DNA from 3 places in the Virgibacillus halodenitrificans genome. Region 3 is predicted to be linked to each of the others. Evidence: riboswitches for the same ligand, from Rfam matches in the RefSeq annotation. Region 3 holds a riboswitch; each other region holds the start of a gene.
What was found. A riboswitch is a leader RNA that binds a small molecule or an ion and turns the genes downstream of it on or off. The one in region 3 is predicted to bind cyclic di-GMP.
Positions count from the first base shown of each region.

Region 1: it holds a riboswitch for cyclic di-GMP, as region 3 does, so the genes downstream of both, sinI (DNA-binding anti-repressor SinI) here and BME96_RS01525 (hypothetical protein) in region 3, are expected to answer to the same signal.
Region 2: it holds a riboswitch for cyclic di-GMP, as region 3 does, so the genes downstream of both, BME96_RS07595 (prepilin-type N-terminal cleavage/methylation domain-containing protein) here and BME96_RS01525 (hypothetical protein) in region 3, are expected to answer to the same signal.

Region 1 is NZ_CP017962.1:2,628,601-2,633,636, reverse strand. It holds gene BME96_RS13695 (CalY family protein) at 134-730, shown strand; gene BME96_RS13690 (TasA family protein) at 798-1,355, shown strand; gene tapA (amyloid fiber anchoring/assembly protein TapA) at 1,470-2,333, shown strand; gene sipW (signal peptidase I SipW) at 2,333-2,905, shown strand; gene BME96_RS13675 (LPXTG cell wall anchor domain-containing protein) at 2,941-3,588, shown strand; cyclic di-GMP riboswitch class I at 3,736-3,822, shown strand; gene sinI (DNA-binding anti-repressor SinI) at 3,846-3,971, shown strand; gene BME96_RS13665 (helix-turn-helix domain-containing protein) at 4,050-4,385, shown strand; gene BME96_RS13660 (VanZ family protein) at 4,756-5,036, shown strand, end outside.
Region 2 is NZ_CP017962.1:1,444,982-1,450,017, forward strand. It holds gene BME96_RS07585 (type IV pilus twitching motility protein PilT) at 11-1,051, shown strand; gene BME96_RS07590 (type II secretion system F family protein) at 1,054-2,253, shown strand; cyclic di-GMP riboswitch class II at 2,297-2,380, shown strand; gene BME96_RS07595 (prepilin-type N-terminal cleavage/methylation domain-containing protein) at 2,415-2,789, shown strand; gene BME96_RS07600 (prepilin peptidase) at 2,876-3,631, shown strand; gene pilM (type IV pilus biogenesis protein PilM) at 3,650-4,567, shown strand; gene BME96_RS07610 (hypothetical protein) at 4,580-5,036, shown strand, end outside.
Region 3 is NZ_CP017962.1:280,443-285,478, reverse strand. It holds gene BME96_RS19475 (DUF5667 domain-containing protein) at 14-973, opposite strand; gene BME96_RS01525 (hypothetical protein) at 990-1,487, opposite strand; cyclic di-GMP riboswitch class I at 1,549-1,634, opposite strand; gene BME96_RS19745 (hypothetical protein) at 1,811-1,960, opposite strand; gene BME96_RS01520 (homoserine dehydrogenase) at 2,130-3,458, shown strand; gene thrC (threonine synthase) at 3,427-4,488, shown strand; gene thrB (homoserine kinase) at 4,485-5,036, shown strand, end outside.

The DNA.
Region 1 (5,036 bases), 1.5 Mb from region 3:
GTGCAAAAGTGGAAATAATTTTGTTAATTGGTTGTGAATCATGTAGAAAGTGCTTGCTTAGAACAGCGAGAAGCTTTTATCCAATCTATTTATCTGTAAGAAAATAATATTATAAATCTGGAGGAATGTAAAAATGAGTATTAAGAAAAAGTTAGGTATGGGAATCGCAACAGCAGTATTAGGAGTAGGACTTATTGGTGGAGGAACGTTTGCTTATTTTAGTGATCAGGCAGAAGCTACTGGAAACTTTGCAGCGGGTACATTGGATTTAAGTGCTAATCCGACGACAGTAATTGATGTTGAAAATATTAAGCCAGGTGATTGGATGACCCGTTCATTTGATTTAGTGAACGGTGGATCACTGGACATTGCTACTATTGATTTATTAACGGATTATACAGTTACAGATGTCAATGGTGATAATGCAGGCGAGGATTTTGGTAAACATGTTCGAGTAAACTTTTTATTGAATGCAGATAAACATGATGTACCTATATTTTCTACAACCTTGGCGGAACTCAAAAACATGTCTCCAGATGTCATTGAAGGAAATTTCTTCTCTGCTTGGCTAGGTGAAAGAGGAGGTAAACTTGCTGTAGGAACTTCGGATAAGTTATATGTTCAGTTTGAATTTGTAGAGAATGGCCAAGACCAAAACAAGTTTCAGGGTGACTCTTTAGAATTAACTTGGACATTTGAAGGTAAGCAAGGTGCAGGTGTAGCAAAATAGTAGGTTAAGAAGGGAGAAGTAATTCTTCCTTCTTTCCTTTACATAATTATAAAGGAGGTTTATTTCAATGAATCTAAAAAACAGCATACTAACAGCAGTTGCGACGGCTGCAATTGGACTATGTTTAATAGGTAGCGGCACATATGCCTATTTTAGCGATACTGAAGAAACGAACAATACTTTTGCTGCTGGCCTACTCGATTTGGAAATTAATAAAGAAAATATCATAAACGTAGAAAAAATGGTTCCAGGGGATTCGGTAAACGGTGAGTTCCAGTTGTTGAATGAGGGCAATGTAGATATAAAAAATATAAAGTTAATTTCCTCCTATGTAGTTAACGATTACGGAGCTCCAAACAATGGTGACGACTTGGGTAAATATATTGAAGTTCAATTTAAACATCATGGAAAAGCAGTATTTAATGAGCCAAAAACCTTAGCTGAATTGCAACAAACACCTGAAGAAATAGTTGGTGAATTTCCAGTAGGAAGCAGTCCAAAAGAATTTTCGGTAGAAATAGAATTTATTAATAATGAGAATAACCAAAACCATTTCCAGAAAGACACAATAGAACTAAATTGGAATTTTGAAGCAGTTCAGCGTGATGGGAAAACATTAGAGTAAAGGAAGGAGGATCCTTTCTCCTTCTGAGTTTATTTATATTCACAAGCCTGTAATACACTAATTTCCGGTTTGTGAATGTATGTAAATTCTTTATTTGAAAAGGTGGAGATGAATTTGCGTTATAGCCGGTTGAAAAAGTTTAAAACAAAAAACAAAACTTTTTTATTAACAGTAAAAATTGCGCTGGCATGGTATCTGATTTTATTGTCTGCTTCCTACCTAACAGGGGGGACTTCAGCGCATTTTACCGACACAATTAATGCGAAGAAGACACTTTCTATTGGGACTTGGGAAATGGAAAACCCTGATGTACCTGAAGAAGTAATAGATATGAGCAAATTAAAGTTTCCACATAAAAAGACGCAACGGATAGAAGCATGTGGGGATAAGTTATTAAAGGTTAACCTGAAAAATAGTGGAAAAAGTGACATGGGACATGACAGCAGGTATGAGGTCTATTATGGCGAAAAAGGTAACCCAAAGAATCAAGGTAAGAAACTAAAGTTAGCTGAAAATGAAGGGAAAATTAAAGCACTCAAAAAAGGAGAGAGTATTCAATTAACCTATAAAACAGACAAACCGGGCGTCTATGTTTTTGTTGTTTATCAAACGAATGAGCATCTAAAAAAGGATACTGTGGAGAGCGGTAAAATAACCGTTACCTGTGAGACAGAGGAGGATAAGAAAACAAAGCCAGTAGAGAAGGAAGATGAACCATCAGTTAATACAAAAGAAACAGAACATCCTAAAGAACAGGTGAAGGAAGAAAAATCGGAAGAAAAGAAACCTGAAAAAGCCCAACAGGAGAAGTCAGAACCTACCAAAGAAGAAAAAACTGAAAAACCTCCAGAGCCTGTAAAGGAAGATAAGGTAAAAGAAGATAAAAAGCAATCAGAGTCAAAAGACCAGGCGAAGCAGGAAGAGGAAAAAGTAACCAAACAAGAAGAAACGCAAAAAAACCAGGAGGATGAAAAGTAATGAAAAGACGAGTGGTAATGAAATGGGTAAATCGATTAGTATCTACCATTTTGATGGTGTTGCTAATTACAGTAGCAGGTATCGTACTATCAACCAAACTCTCTGGAGGAGAACCACAGGTATTTGGCTATCAACTGAAAACAGTGCTGTCAGGTTCTATGGAGCCGGGTATTCAGACAGGGTCAATTATCGCGGTGAAGCCTACGGATGATGGCAGCAAATTCAAAAAAGATGATGTTATTACTTTTATGGCTGATGAAGACATCATGATTACACATAGAATTGCAGAAGTTATCAAATCGGAAAATGGTGTTATGTATACAACGAAAGGTGATAACAACAATGCAGCAGATTCGGAACCGGTAATTGCTGAAAATGTTGTTGCCAGCTATGACGGATTTACCATTCCCTATGTAGGCTATATTATTGATTTTTCACAATCTCCAAAAGGAAGTATAGTATTTTTGATATTACCAGGTATTCTCATGCTTGGATACTCTGCATTTACCATATGGCGTGCACTCGGCCAGTTGGAGGATAAGAATAAATCTGGAACAGCCGAGGCGAAGTAGCCTTCCCTTCGCTGTTCTCTATAAGGAAGATGCTTATGATTTTTAAGAAATTGGTTGTTACTCTATTCTGTATCTTGGCCTTAGTTATAGTAATGGGGGGCAACTCCGTCACAGCAGAAGAGGAAGAAAAAGAGTTAGCCATCAATGTTTTACCAGGAGATGTATTATTTAATATCAACAATATGAAGCCAGGAGACTGGGCGCCCCGCACAATCACCGTTCAAAACAATGGTATAAAGGATTTTACCTATCAAATGTCATTACGTAATGATGGGGAGGAGAAGCTATTCAATGAATTACTGTTGGAAATCAATGACAGTAAAACTGTTTTATATGAAGGCAAACTGGCAGACTTCACTAAGCTTTCCGACAGAGACCTTAGTACTTCCAAGCAAGAGGAATTGGAAGTAACAGTTATTTTCCCAGAGTATCTCGGTAATGAATTTCAAGGACTTGATGCTGAGTTTTCTATATTGTTCACCGCAGAAGGCAAAACTAGTCAGTTAGCTGAAGTTAGTGTTGATGGAATGATTGGCAGTGGCAACTCGCAGACACAGTCTTTTCTTCCCAATACAGCAACAGGAATTTTTAACCTATTTCTATCTGGTGCTGTTCTTTTGATAAGTGGGGTATTTATCCTATTGTACAAAAAATGGAGAAAAGTTAGTAAAAACTACAGTTAAAAAACTAGTAAGGGCACTCGACAATCCATAACAACCATACTCGACAAGATGCTTACTCTAATTTAACAAAACTAGTTTTATTATGACAAAACAAGCTATGTAATAATAACAGGGTATATAGTATGATAGTCATAGAAAATAAGTTTCCTCAGAAAAAGGCAAACTCATCTGAAAAGGGAGGGCGCAAAGCCACAGATCTAAGGTGTTAAGAGCTAAGATGGCTGGGCTATCTGGAAAAAATAATGGGGGACGGTTAAATGACAAGTAAAGTAGAAATTAACACAGTTGATAAAGAATGGCTTGAATTAATAAAAGAAGCTAAAACTCTCGGTATACCTTTAAAGGAAATTAAATTATTTTTATCGGGGAACAAAAAAGGTTGAAAAATGGATTTATTTGTGCTTTATATAGAACCACTCACCTTTTATATGATATAATTCTCTTTGAAAGAAGGTGAGAACTTGATCGGTGATAAAATTAAACAAATACGTAAAGATAAAAAAATGTCCCTATCAGAACTTGCTGAGAAAGCAGGAGTTGCTAAATCCTACCTTAGCTCAATCGAACGTAATATACAGACAAATCCATCGATCCAGTTTATTGAAAAAGTTAGCGTTGTTCTAGATGTTTCAGTAAACGAATTGATACGCGAAAAACAGTCTGCTGATATAGAAGAATTAGACGATGAATGGCTTGAGATTGTACAGGAAGCCATGGACTCCGGAGTAACGAAGGAGCAATTCAAAGAATACTTGGAATTCAATAAATGGCGTAGTAAACAGGGAAATAACAAATAAATAGGATAGACCAAACCGCTTAGCCAAATAGCTGACGGTTTTTTATTTGGCTTTTATTATAGGAAAAGTAATTAGAAACGAAAGTAAAGTGTAAGCTTGTTCGTTACAAATGTAATAATATACTCATTCTTTGAATAATTTCTGCTATATTTAATTTTAAATGCAGTAACACAATATCAATAAGTTAATTCATTCTTTATCTATGTCGCGAATCATTGGATAATCCTCACACATTTTGGAACCATTCTTTCTTAGAGATCAATCGTTAAATACTCAGCTTTTAGGTGAGCTAAAAATAAAATTGCTAGGTTTCATTTTCATAATTTAGTGATAAAGAATATAGAAGCATTCAGAACAGGAGCTATCATTAATGAAGAAATATACATACTGGCTTTTGCCAATCGGTTGGATGGGGATTATTTTCTATTCCTCCCATCAGCCATATGAAAAACAGGATATAAAACCTTTCTTATCCGATAAATTTGACCTATCTTTTCTTGAACCTCTATTGGGATGGATTGCTTTTAACTACCATCATTCAGTAGTAAGTATTGAATCAAGAGGGGTCAATGGGTTTATAGAGTTCTTTCTGCGTAAGGGAGCTCATGTGACCGTGTTTTTTATTTTATGTCTTCTTTTCTATCTGGCGTG
Region 2 (5,036 bases), 1.2 Mb from region 3:
AGGCCCTTTAATGAAACTACAATTTGACAAATGGTTAACAGAAGCATATCACCAACAAGCCTCTGATATTCATCTAACGATAGGAAAAGCGCCTATCTTCCGTATAAATGGGAATTTGATTGAACAGGATATGGAGAAGCTACGGCCGACAGAAACAAAACAAATTGTTTATTCCATTTTATCAGAGGAAAAATGGAAGCAATTAGAGCGAGAAAGAGAGCTGGATTTCTCTTATGGAATTAATGGAGTCTCCCGCTTTCGGATAAACACCTTTTATCAACGAGGAGAGCTTTCCTTAGCGATTCGGATTGTTCCTAGAGGCATTCCGTCCATTGACGAACTCGGACTTCCACCCATTTTGAAAGAAGTAGTGAAACAGCCACAAGGTCTTGTGCTCGTTACAGGTCCTACGGGGAGCGGAAAAAGTACTACCCTTGCGTCGATGATCGATCATCTCAATCATTCGGTACGAAAACATATTATTACATTGGAGGACCCGATTGAATATATGCATAGACATCGGCAGTCGGTTATTGATCAACGGGAAGTTGGGATTGATACAGCCAATTTTGCCAATGGTTTACGGGCAAGTCTGAGGCAGGATCCGGATATTATTCTTGTTGGGGAAATGCGTGATTTGGAAACTATTTCTACAGCAATTACCGCTGCGGAAACAGGGCATCTGGTATTAGGTACCTTACATACGAAAGATGCTGTCTCGACAATTGAGCGAATTATCGATGTCTTTCCACCAGAGCAACAGGCCCAAATTCGTATCCAGCTTTCTACCATTTTGTCAGCAGTCATTTCCCAACGACTTCTCATTACGAAGGACGAGCAAGGCCGCAGAGTGGCAACGGAAATTATGATTAGTACTTCTGCAGTGAAAAATCTCATTCGCAATGAAAAACTCCATCAGCTCCAAAACGTGTTGCAAACCTCGCGGGAATTGGGAATGCATACATTGGAAATGGATTTGAAAAGGCTAGTACATGAAGGTCAAATTGCTTATGAGACTGCTGCTCCATTCCTTCCCGAAAGGAGTTACTAGCAATGAATTTTCAATACTCGGGAAAACGGCTTTCTGGTCAAAAGGTGAAAGGGCAAATCGATGCAGATACACGACAGGCAGCGCTCGTGAAATTGGAGCAATCTGGGTTGATTATTTTACGGATAGAGGAAACAAAGCCATGGAATAAAGATATCATTCTTAATAAACGAATTAAAAATAAGGATTTTGTCATATTCCTACGGCAATATGCAACCTTGATTCATGCTGGAATTTCTATTTCTGATGCCACCAAAACAATGATTATGCAGACAGGGAACTATGCATTGCGAACTGCACTTACAGATATGGATAAGCAGTTGGATCAGGGACAAGCTTTATCTAAGGCAGCAGCACGTCACCCAAAAGTGTTTCCAAGTTTACTAGTTAATATGATTCATGCAGGGGAAGCGAGTGGGAAGCTGGACGATATTCTTAATCAGATGGCAGATTATTATGAGAAAGAGTACCGAAATAAACAGAAGGTCATTTCTGCGTTACTTTATCCAGCCATAGTAGGAATAGTTACATTAGTTTTAAGTATCTTTTTACTTGTGTTTATTGTCCCCCAATTTGTCACGATGTTTCGTTCGTTTGGTGAAGAGATACCAGCATATACGAAATTTGTTTTGTCATTAAGTGAATGGGCAGGCCTATTCTGGTGGTTGGTTCCAGTCTTGGGTGTGTTAGGGTTTATCTTATATAAATACTTCATTCAGTATGATTCTTTTCGTTATCGGATAGATGTCGGTAAGCTGAAGTTTCCATTTATCGGAGTGCTCGTCCATAAGGGTGCCTTGGTAAGAATGACACAAACGCTAAGCACCTTAGTAAACAGTGCAGTGCCCATCCTGGAAGCAGTGGAAATTACCGAGAAAGTTGTTGGTAACCGAGTAATCGAAGAAGTATTGGCAAAGGCAAGAGATTCCCTGGAAGTAGGGGAATCAATAACCGAACCGATGAAGAAACATTGGGCTTTCCCTGCGCTTATCATTCAAATGATTCAAATTGGAGAAAAAACAGGAACTCTTGATCATATGCTAACAAAAGCTGCCGAATTTTATGAAGAAGAAGTGGAGCAGTTATCCAATCGGATTAAGACACTGATTGAACCATTAATGATTATTATTCTTACCGTGATTGTCGGCGGCATTATTACCGCAGTAGTTATCCCAATGTTTTCTCTATTTGAAAACATTCAATAAAATGGTAGATTTTAGTAAGATTATGTATTATAATATACCTAGGAATAAAGTAGGAAGTGATGAGTGATTACCTGTATATGGGCACTTTGGTAATCAGGAGCGAGTAGTGCAACCGGCCGACTTCATTTAATAGATACATATTAAAGAGAGGCGGGATTTTTATGCTTACACGCATGAAAAAAGTGTTGAAAAAACAAAAAGGATTTACATTGGTGGAGTTACTGGCAGTTATTGCAATTTTAGCGATTATTGTGGCGATTGCGGTTCCTACTATAGGAAATGTGATCAGTAAATCAGAGGAAGAAGCTCACTCAGCAAATGTTGAACTAATAGAAAATGCTGCTAAATTAGCTGCTGTTTCTGAAGGAATTAATTCGAAAGATTATAAACTTAGCGATTTGGTTGATAATGGATTTCTAGAGTCTATTCCTGATAAAGTTGGTGAGAACGAGTATAACGGAGATGATACTGTTAAAGTATCTAATTCTATAGCTGTTTACACAAAGTACAAAAAAGATGGAAGTGCTGAAGAATAAAATAAAGACGCCCCGGCACATCCCGTGCGCGGGGCGTTTCTTCAATAATTACATAGTTTAATAGAATCATACAAGGAGCTTACATTATGCAACTAGCCATCATATTGTCATTCTTTCTATTCGGCCTCATTTTTGGCTCGTTTTTTAATGTAGTCGGATTACGCCTTCCAAAACAGATCCCCTTTGCTAATGACCGGTCGATTTGTCCCCAGTGCAAAAAACAGCTTAGCTGGTATGAAAATATTCCGGTTGTTTCTTTTATTATACAGGGGGGCAAGTGCCGTCATTGCCATCAGCCGATCTCTTTTATTTACCCGATTACCGAGGTAATCACTGGAATAGGTTTTGCGTTGAGCTATGCTATTTTTGGCTGGCAAATCGAGCTTGCTATTGCCTTATTATTTGTGTCGATGCTCATGATCATATTTGTAGCAGATATTACTTATATGCTCATCCCGGATAAGGTGCTGCTCTTTTTTTTACCTTTGTTTATTATACTGAGAGTAGTAGAGCCGCTTGTCCCTTGGTGGTCAAGTATAGTTGGAGCATTAGTTGGCACTGTGCTGCTCGCAGCAATCATTTTAATTAGTCGTGGTGGCATGGGTGCTGGAGATATGAAGCTGTTTGGTTTACTGGGGATTGTGCTCGGACTGAAAGGAGTTTTACTCACTTTCTTTCTTTCCTGTACGATAGGTGCAATTATCGGTATTATCTTGCTTCTGTCGGGGAAAATTGATCGCAAGCAGCCGATTCCCTTTGGTCCCTATATTGTAGCAGCAAGCCTAATTACATATTTTTACGGTGACAATCTAATAAACTGGTACGTTACGATACTTTTATAAGCAGGTGGTGAATACACGATGGGTTTATTAACAAATGACAGAGTCAATATTGTAATAACGAATTATCTTTTACGTTATTCTTACTATCGCATGCCTGCAGCAGATGGTCTTGTGAGTTATGGAGAAATTGAACTGCCGGAGGGAACGGTGCGAGAGGGGAAAGTCGAGAATAAATCGGTGCTTGTGGAAATGATTAACAAACTGATTTATGAGAAAAAATGGCGAAAAAAGAAGCTTTTCTTTTCTTTGCCGGATGATACAGTCGTGATTCGAAATATAGAGATACCTGCTTCATTAGCTAGAAATGAGGCAAAGGACTATGTAAGAACTCAACTGGGGAACAAAATATATCTTCCTTTTTCCAATCCAGTAATTGCCCTTGATTATCTTGATGTGACACCAGAAAGTGAAGAATATCAGCAAGTGTTGCTATACGCCTATCAGCAAGATAAATTAACTGCTTTTGAAGAGGTGTTTGACAAAGCGGGTTTTAAAGTGATTGGGGCGGACCTGACTTCCTTGTCTGTATACCGTTATTATTATCAGACAAGAGAAGAGCCATCAAGGCATGTGTTATTAGCGCATTGGAATCGGGACAGCTTAGGGATATCAATATTTCAAGAACATAAAGCAATCTTCACAAGGTATATAACAATTGATCCTTTGCTGTTTAGTGAACAAGAAGCGAATATTACTGTAATGCTGGATGATTATATTTTGGAAATCAACCGCATTATTGATTTTTATCGTTACTCGATCACCAAAGGAAATGAGCAGATTGAGCAAATAGTACTTTCAGGGGACTTTCCATTATTGGAAGAAGCACAAAGAAAAATAGCTGATCAGGCAACAATTCCAATAGATCGTTTTGCGAAAGAAGAATTGCCTGTGAAATATGTGGATGTAATGGGGTTGGGATTGAAGACAGATTGCTAAAGGGGATGACGTATGAATACCGAAATAAACTTTCTTGAAAAGCAGCCTTGGAAATATCGGAAAACAGTTTTCTTTGTCGCCCTCTTTTTACTTCTTCTGACGATCGCTGTCTCCATTTTATATATTCAAAAGAGCCGGCTTGAAGCTGAATTAACAGAGGAGAAAATTAAGATAGCACAGGTGGAAACACAGTTGCTGGAAATCAATAAGGCAACAGTAAACCAACAGCAATTAAATAACATAAAAGAAGAGATAGAAATCATTCGCACGGAGGAAATTCCCGTGGTTACCTCCTATTATAGCAGTTTGGAAGGATTGAAGAATCCTAATCAGCTGGTTAGCTTTGAACATACGGACGAAAACCGGCTAGTCATGGGTGCAATTTTTTCTACAGTAGAAGAAGTAGCAAATTATATGGAAGACGTTCAGGAGAAGAAGTACATCCTTCGTACAGAACTCACTGCGATGA
Region 3 (5,036 bases):
GAAATGCCAGCTTTTAATCGTCATCCTCATCTTCTTCATGTTCTCTTTCAGCTTTCTCTTCGGCTCTTTCACGTTCCCTTTCTGCTTTTTCTTCTGCCCGTTCACGTTCTTTTTCTGCTTTTTCCTCTGCACGCTCTCGCTCTTTTTCTGCCTTCTCTTCAGCTCTTTCTGCTGCTTCCTCTGCTTTTTCACGATCCCTTTCTGCTTTCTCCTCTGCACGCTCTCGCTCTTTTTCTGCCTTCTCTTCAGCTCTTTCCGCTGCTTCTTCAGCTTTTTCACGATCTTTTTCTGTTTTTTCCTCTGCGCGTTCACGTTCTTTTTCTGCCTTGTCTTCGGCTTTTTCTGTTGCTTCTTCGGCTTTTTCGCGTTCCTTCTCTGCCTTGTCTTCAGCTTCTTCTGCTTTTTCCTCTGCTTCGTCTTCAGCATCGTCATCTACGTCTTCTTGATCATCTAAATGCAATCTTTTTTCTGCAAAAGCCTTATGAATTTTCTCTACTACTTTTTCTTGATTATTAATTGCTCTTTGAATTCCTTTCTTAGCGTCTTCAGGAATATCATCTCGAATCAAAAGTGATTTTAGTATCTCGGTTCGCTTTGCAATATAGGAAAGAACTTCTTTTTCCAGTGCATCTATTTCCTCTATCTCATCATCAGTTTTATTGACTTCAGCTAAATTTTCCTCCATTAATTCTCCGTGTATGTCAGCTTCTTGAATCAGTTTTTTTGCTGCAGCTGGATCACCCTGTTCAATTGCGAGCTGTGCTTCCCTTAATCGTTTTTCTGCAAATTGTTCTTGTAATAACACTTTATCACTAAAATCGGTAGTTATATCATAGGTTGCCTCTTCCAAATATCGGGTTGTGTCATATAAATCAGATTGTGGGTCTACCACCTTTAACGATTCTTCAGCAAAAGCTTGTCCACCTAAGATTAAGCTAAAGCCTATGGTTAAGCCTGTTAAACGTTTAATCATTTTTACAGCCCCTTTATTAATTCACTAGTATATTTTGTCTTAGTTTATTAATTTCATTATTTACTTCTTTATAGTCAGCTACCGGAGTAACAAAGGTAAAAATGTAGGTATAATCGCCTTGTTTTTCCAAATAAATGTCTGTACGGATTTTTGTTTTCATAGTTGATTCAAACGATATGTAATTTTCTTTTTCCTCTAAAATTTCCACTTTTCCGGCACCAGTTACCAATTCATTCTTAATTATTTTAAATGATTTTTTAGTAGTTAGGGAAGATATAATTGCGTTAATTGTATCTTTTTCAAACTTAGCATTTAATTTGTTTCCATTCATATTAGCTTTAGCTAATTTCCAACCATCGGTTTCTTTTACTTTCACATTAAATTCTTCATTTTCATACAACATTTTGAGATCTGCGGTTCCTGTACTCCCAGTCCCTTTTGCTTCCTTTGTGCCCCCACATCCTGCCAACAGAATTAAAACAAGAAGAAGTAGAAGCAAAGCACTTTTTTTCATTTTTTAGTTCCCCCTTTCAACAAAAAAACACATCGGCAATCGGATGTGTTGCATTCCTGTAACCGGTAGCTGGCAAGCGTTGGATCCCCTCCTTTAGCCCCTATAGCTTTGCGTCATTGGCTTTCACCAATTTTGCCATGATCAAATTACTTTAGTGTTAAACTATTTAAACTATACCACCCTATTAAATAGAAGTCAGCATATTATTTATAAATATCAAAATAAATTCTCTAAACGTATAATCTTGTCCGATTCCTAACGTTAATTATAGTTATAGCCACTTCCTTTAAATACTTCCATTAAATGATTTTACTATCCTTTTACTATTTACTTTTACGAAATATGGCTGTGAATAAGATTCCAGCGCCTAACCCGATCGCCCCTCCAGCTTCCAGTGCCCCAAAGAGAAGTCCAACCCCAGACCCTACAGACAAACAAGAAATAAAAATGAGTCCTACTCCCGAATAGTTCATTATATTAAACCCCCTGTGATTATCTTCCTTTTATTTAACTTATTACAATTGCTTCTTTTTTGTTACCTAAATGAAAGCGCTTAATTAATAATTCTAAAAATTCTCTATTGCCATACGTTTCCTTTCATGTTTAAATATCTATTAAATGAAAAAACTATGAGGTGATTTTGTGGGAAGCAATGTTTCAGTTGGTCTATTAGGTTTAGGAGTAGTCGGTTCAGGTGTGATTAAGCTTATTGAAAACCACCAGGAAGAGCTTGCACACCAACTCGGCTGTGGAGTAAATGTAAAGAGTGTACTAGTTCGGGATACGGAAAAAACACGTGATGTGCAAATAGATCGAACGTTTCTTACCACTAATCCAGAAGATATTTTAAACGATCCGGAAATCGATATCATAGTAGAGGTTATGGGTGGAGTTGAAGAATCATACCATCATATTTTAAAAGCATTCTCATCCAAAAAACATGTGGTAACAGCAAATAAAGATTTAGTTGCATTACATGGGCCAGAGCTTCAGGAAGCAGCAACCAAAAACCAATGTGATTTTTACTACGAAGCGAGTGTAGCAGGAGGAATTCCTATTTTAAGAGGGATTGCTGAGGGCTTGTCCTCTGATCGGATTCAGCAGGTAATGGGTATTGTTAATGGTACAACCAACTACATACTTACGAAAATGAATAATGAAGGCATGCCATATGAAGATGCACTAAAACAGGCTCAAGAGTTAGGTTTTGCAGAAGCAGATCCAACAGCAGACGTGGATGGATTAGACGCTGCTCGTAAAATGGCCATTCTGGGAAGACTCGCATTCTCTACAGATATTGCCTTAGAGGAAGTAGAAGTTACCGGCATTAAGGATCTAGATTTAGAGGATTTAAAATATGGAGATAAGTTAGGCTACACAATGAAACTCATTGGATTTGCGAACTGCAAGGATAAAAAGGTAGAAGTCAACGTTCAACCGACTTTTTTAGCAAAAAGCCATCCTTTAGCAGATGTTAAAAATGAATATAATGCCGTCTATGTTTACGGGGAGGCTGTAGGAGAAACAATGTTCTATGGCCCAGGTGCCGGTAGTCTGCCAACAGCTACGGCAGTAGTGTCCGATATTGTAGCTGTTATTAAAAATATTCGTTTAGGTGTAAATGGCAGACAATCTGTTGCACCAAGATTTAAGAAACAATTAAAAGCGCCTGACCAACGATTTGGACAATATTATTTACGTCTACAAGTAAAGGATGAGGTAGGAACTTTTTCCAAAATTTCTTCCTTGTTTAATGAGCTAAACATTAGTTTTAAGCGAATCCTTCAAACACCTGTTCAAAAACATCAACAGGCAGAGATAATTTTGGTTACTCATCAGACTTCTTTAAGCAATTTTACTACAGCTTTAGAAAGACTTAATCGTCTGGATGCAGTTATTAAAGTAAAGAGTTATTATAAAGTGGAAGGAGATGCTAAGAATGAAATGGCACGGTCTGATCAGTCATTATAAGTCATTTTTACCAGTAACAGAACATACGCCATCACTAACTTTACATGAAGGTAACACACCATTAATCCACTTTCCTGCTCTCTCAAGTCAACTAGGCATTGATCTGTATGGAAAGGTAGAAGGAATAAATCCCACAGGCTCGTTTAAGGATCGGGGAATGGTGATGGCTGTAGCAAAAGCTGTCGAAGAAGGTAGCACCTCTATTATTTGTGCTTCCACAGGTAACACCTCTGCTTCAGCAGCTGCTTATGCTGCAAGAGCAGGGTTAAAAGCAATCATTGTTATACCTAAGGGTAAAGTAGCCCTCGGAAAGCTGGCACAGGCTATTATGTATGGTGCAGAAATTGTAGAAATCGATGGTAACTTTGACGATGCATTGAAGATGGTTCGAAAACTTAGTGAAACATCTCCTGTGACGCTCGTTAATTCTGTCAATCCATATCGGCTTGAAGGGCAAAAAACAGCAGCTTTTGAGATATGTGATGAGCTTGGTGCTGCTCCAGATATACTTGCGATCCCTGTTGGTAATGCAGGTAATATTAGCGCATATTGGAAAGGGTTTAAAGAGTATAATGAATCCAAACAAACAGGACTTCCTAAAATGTTCGGATTCGAAGCAGAAGGTGCTGCAGCCATTGTTAATAATAAAGTGATAGAAAATCCGGAAACCATAGCAACAGCTATTCGAATTGGTAACCCTGCAAGCTGGGATCTTGCTGTAGCAGCAAGAGATGAGTCCCATGGGGCCATCCATTCTGTTTCAGATGAAGAGATTAGTAATGCATTTAAACTGTTACCACAAGTAGAAGGTGTTTTTGCAGAGCCTGGATCATGTGCCTCCATAGCCGGGGTTATTCAGCAATGTAAAGCTGGAACAATTCAAAAAGGAAGTAAAGTGGTAGCTGTGCTAACAGGGAACGGTTTGAAGGATCCACAAACAGCTATTGATCAGTTGGAAGTAGAAACTGTTTCCTTGCCTAATGACGAAGCTACTGTAACAGATTATATAAATAAATTGGTGAAAGCATGATGAATTTTAAGCTTTCCGTTCCAGCAAGCACAGCCAACTTAGGCCCTGCTTTTGATTCGGCAGGCCTGGCAGTACAGCTTTATCTTCATTTAAATGTAGAACAGTCAGATAGGTGGGAGTTTGTCCATACAACCAAGCTATTACCTGACTGCTTAACATATGAAGAGCATTTTATTTACCAAATTGCACAAAGAACTGCAGAACGTTATCAACAAAACCTTCCTCCAGCTAAAGTGACCATATCAAGTGATATCCCTTTAGCCAGAGGGCTTGGAAGCAGCGCTTCTGCCGTTGTTGCAGGTATTGAGCTTGCGAACCAGCTATGCAAACTCTCCTTGTCCCAAAAAGATAAATTACAAATCGGCACAGAAATCGAAGGGCATCCCGATAATATAGCTGCAGCTTTACTCGGAGGCTTAGTAATTACTGCCAAATTAACAGAGGATGACCTTGAATATGTCCATTTATCCGATATCGATTTGGATACCGTTGTATATATTCCTCATGTAGAACTAAAGACAGAGGCAGCTAGAAAAGTAATTCCAGAT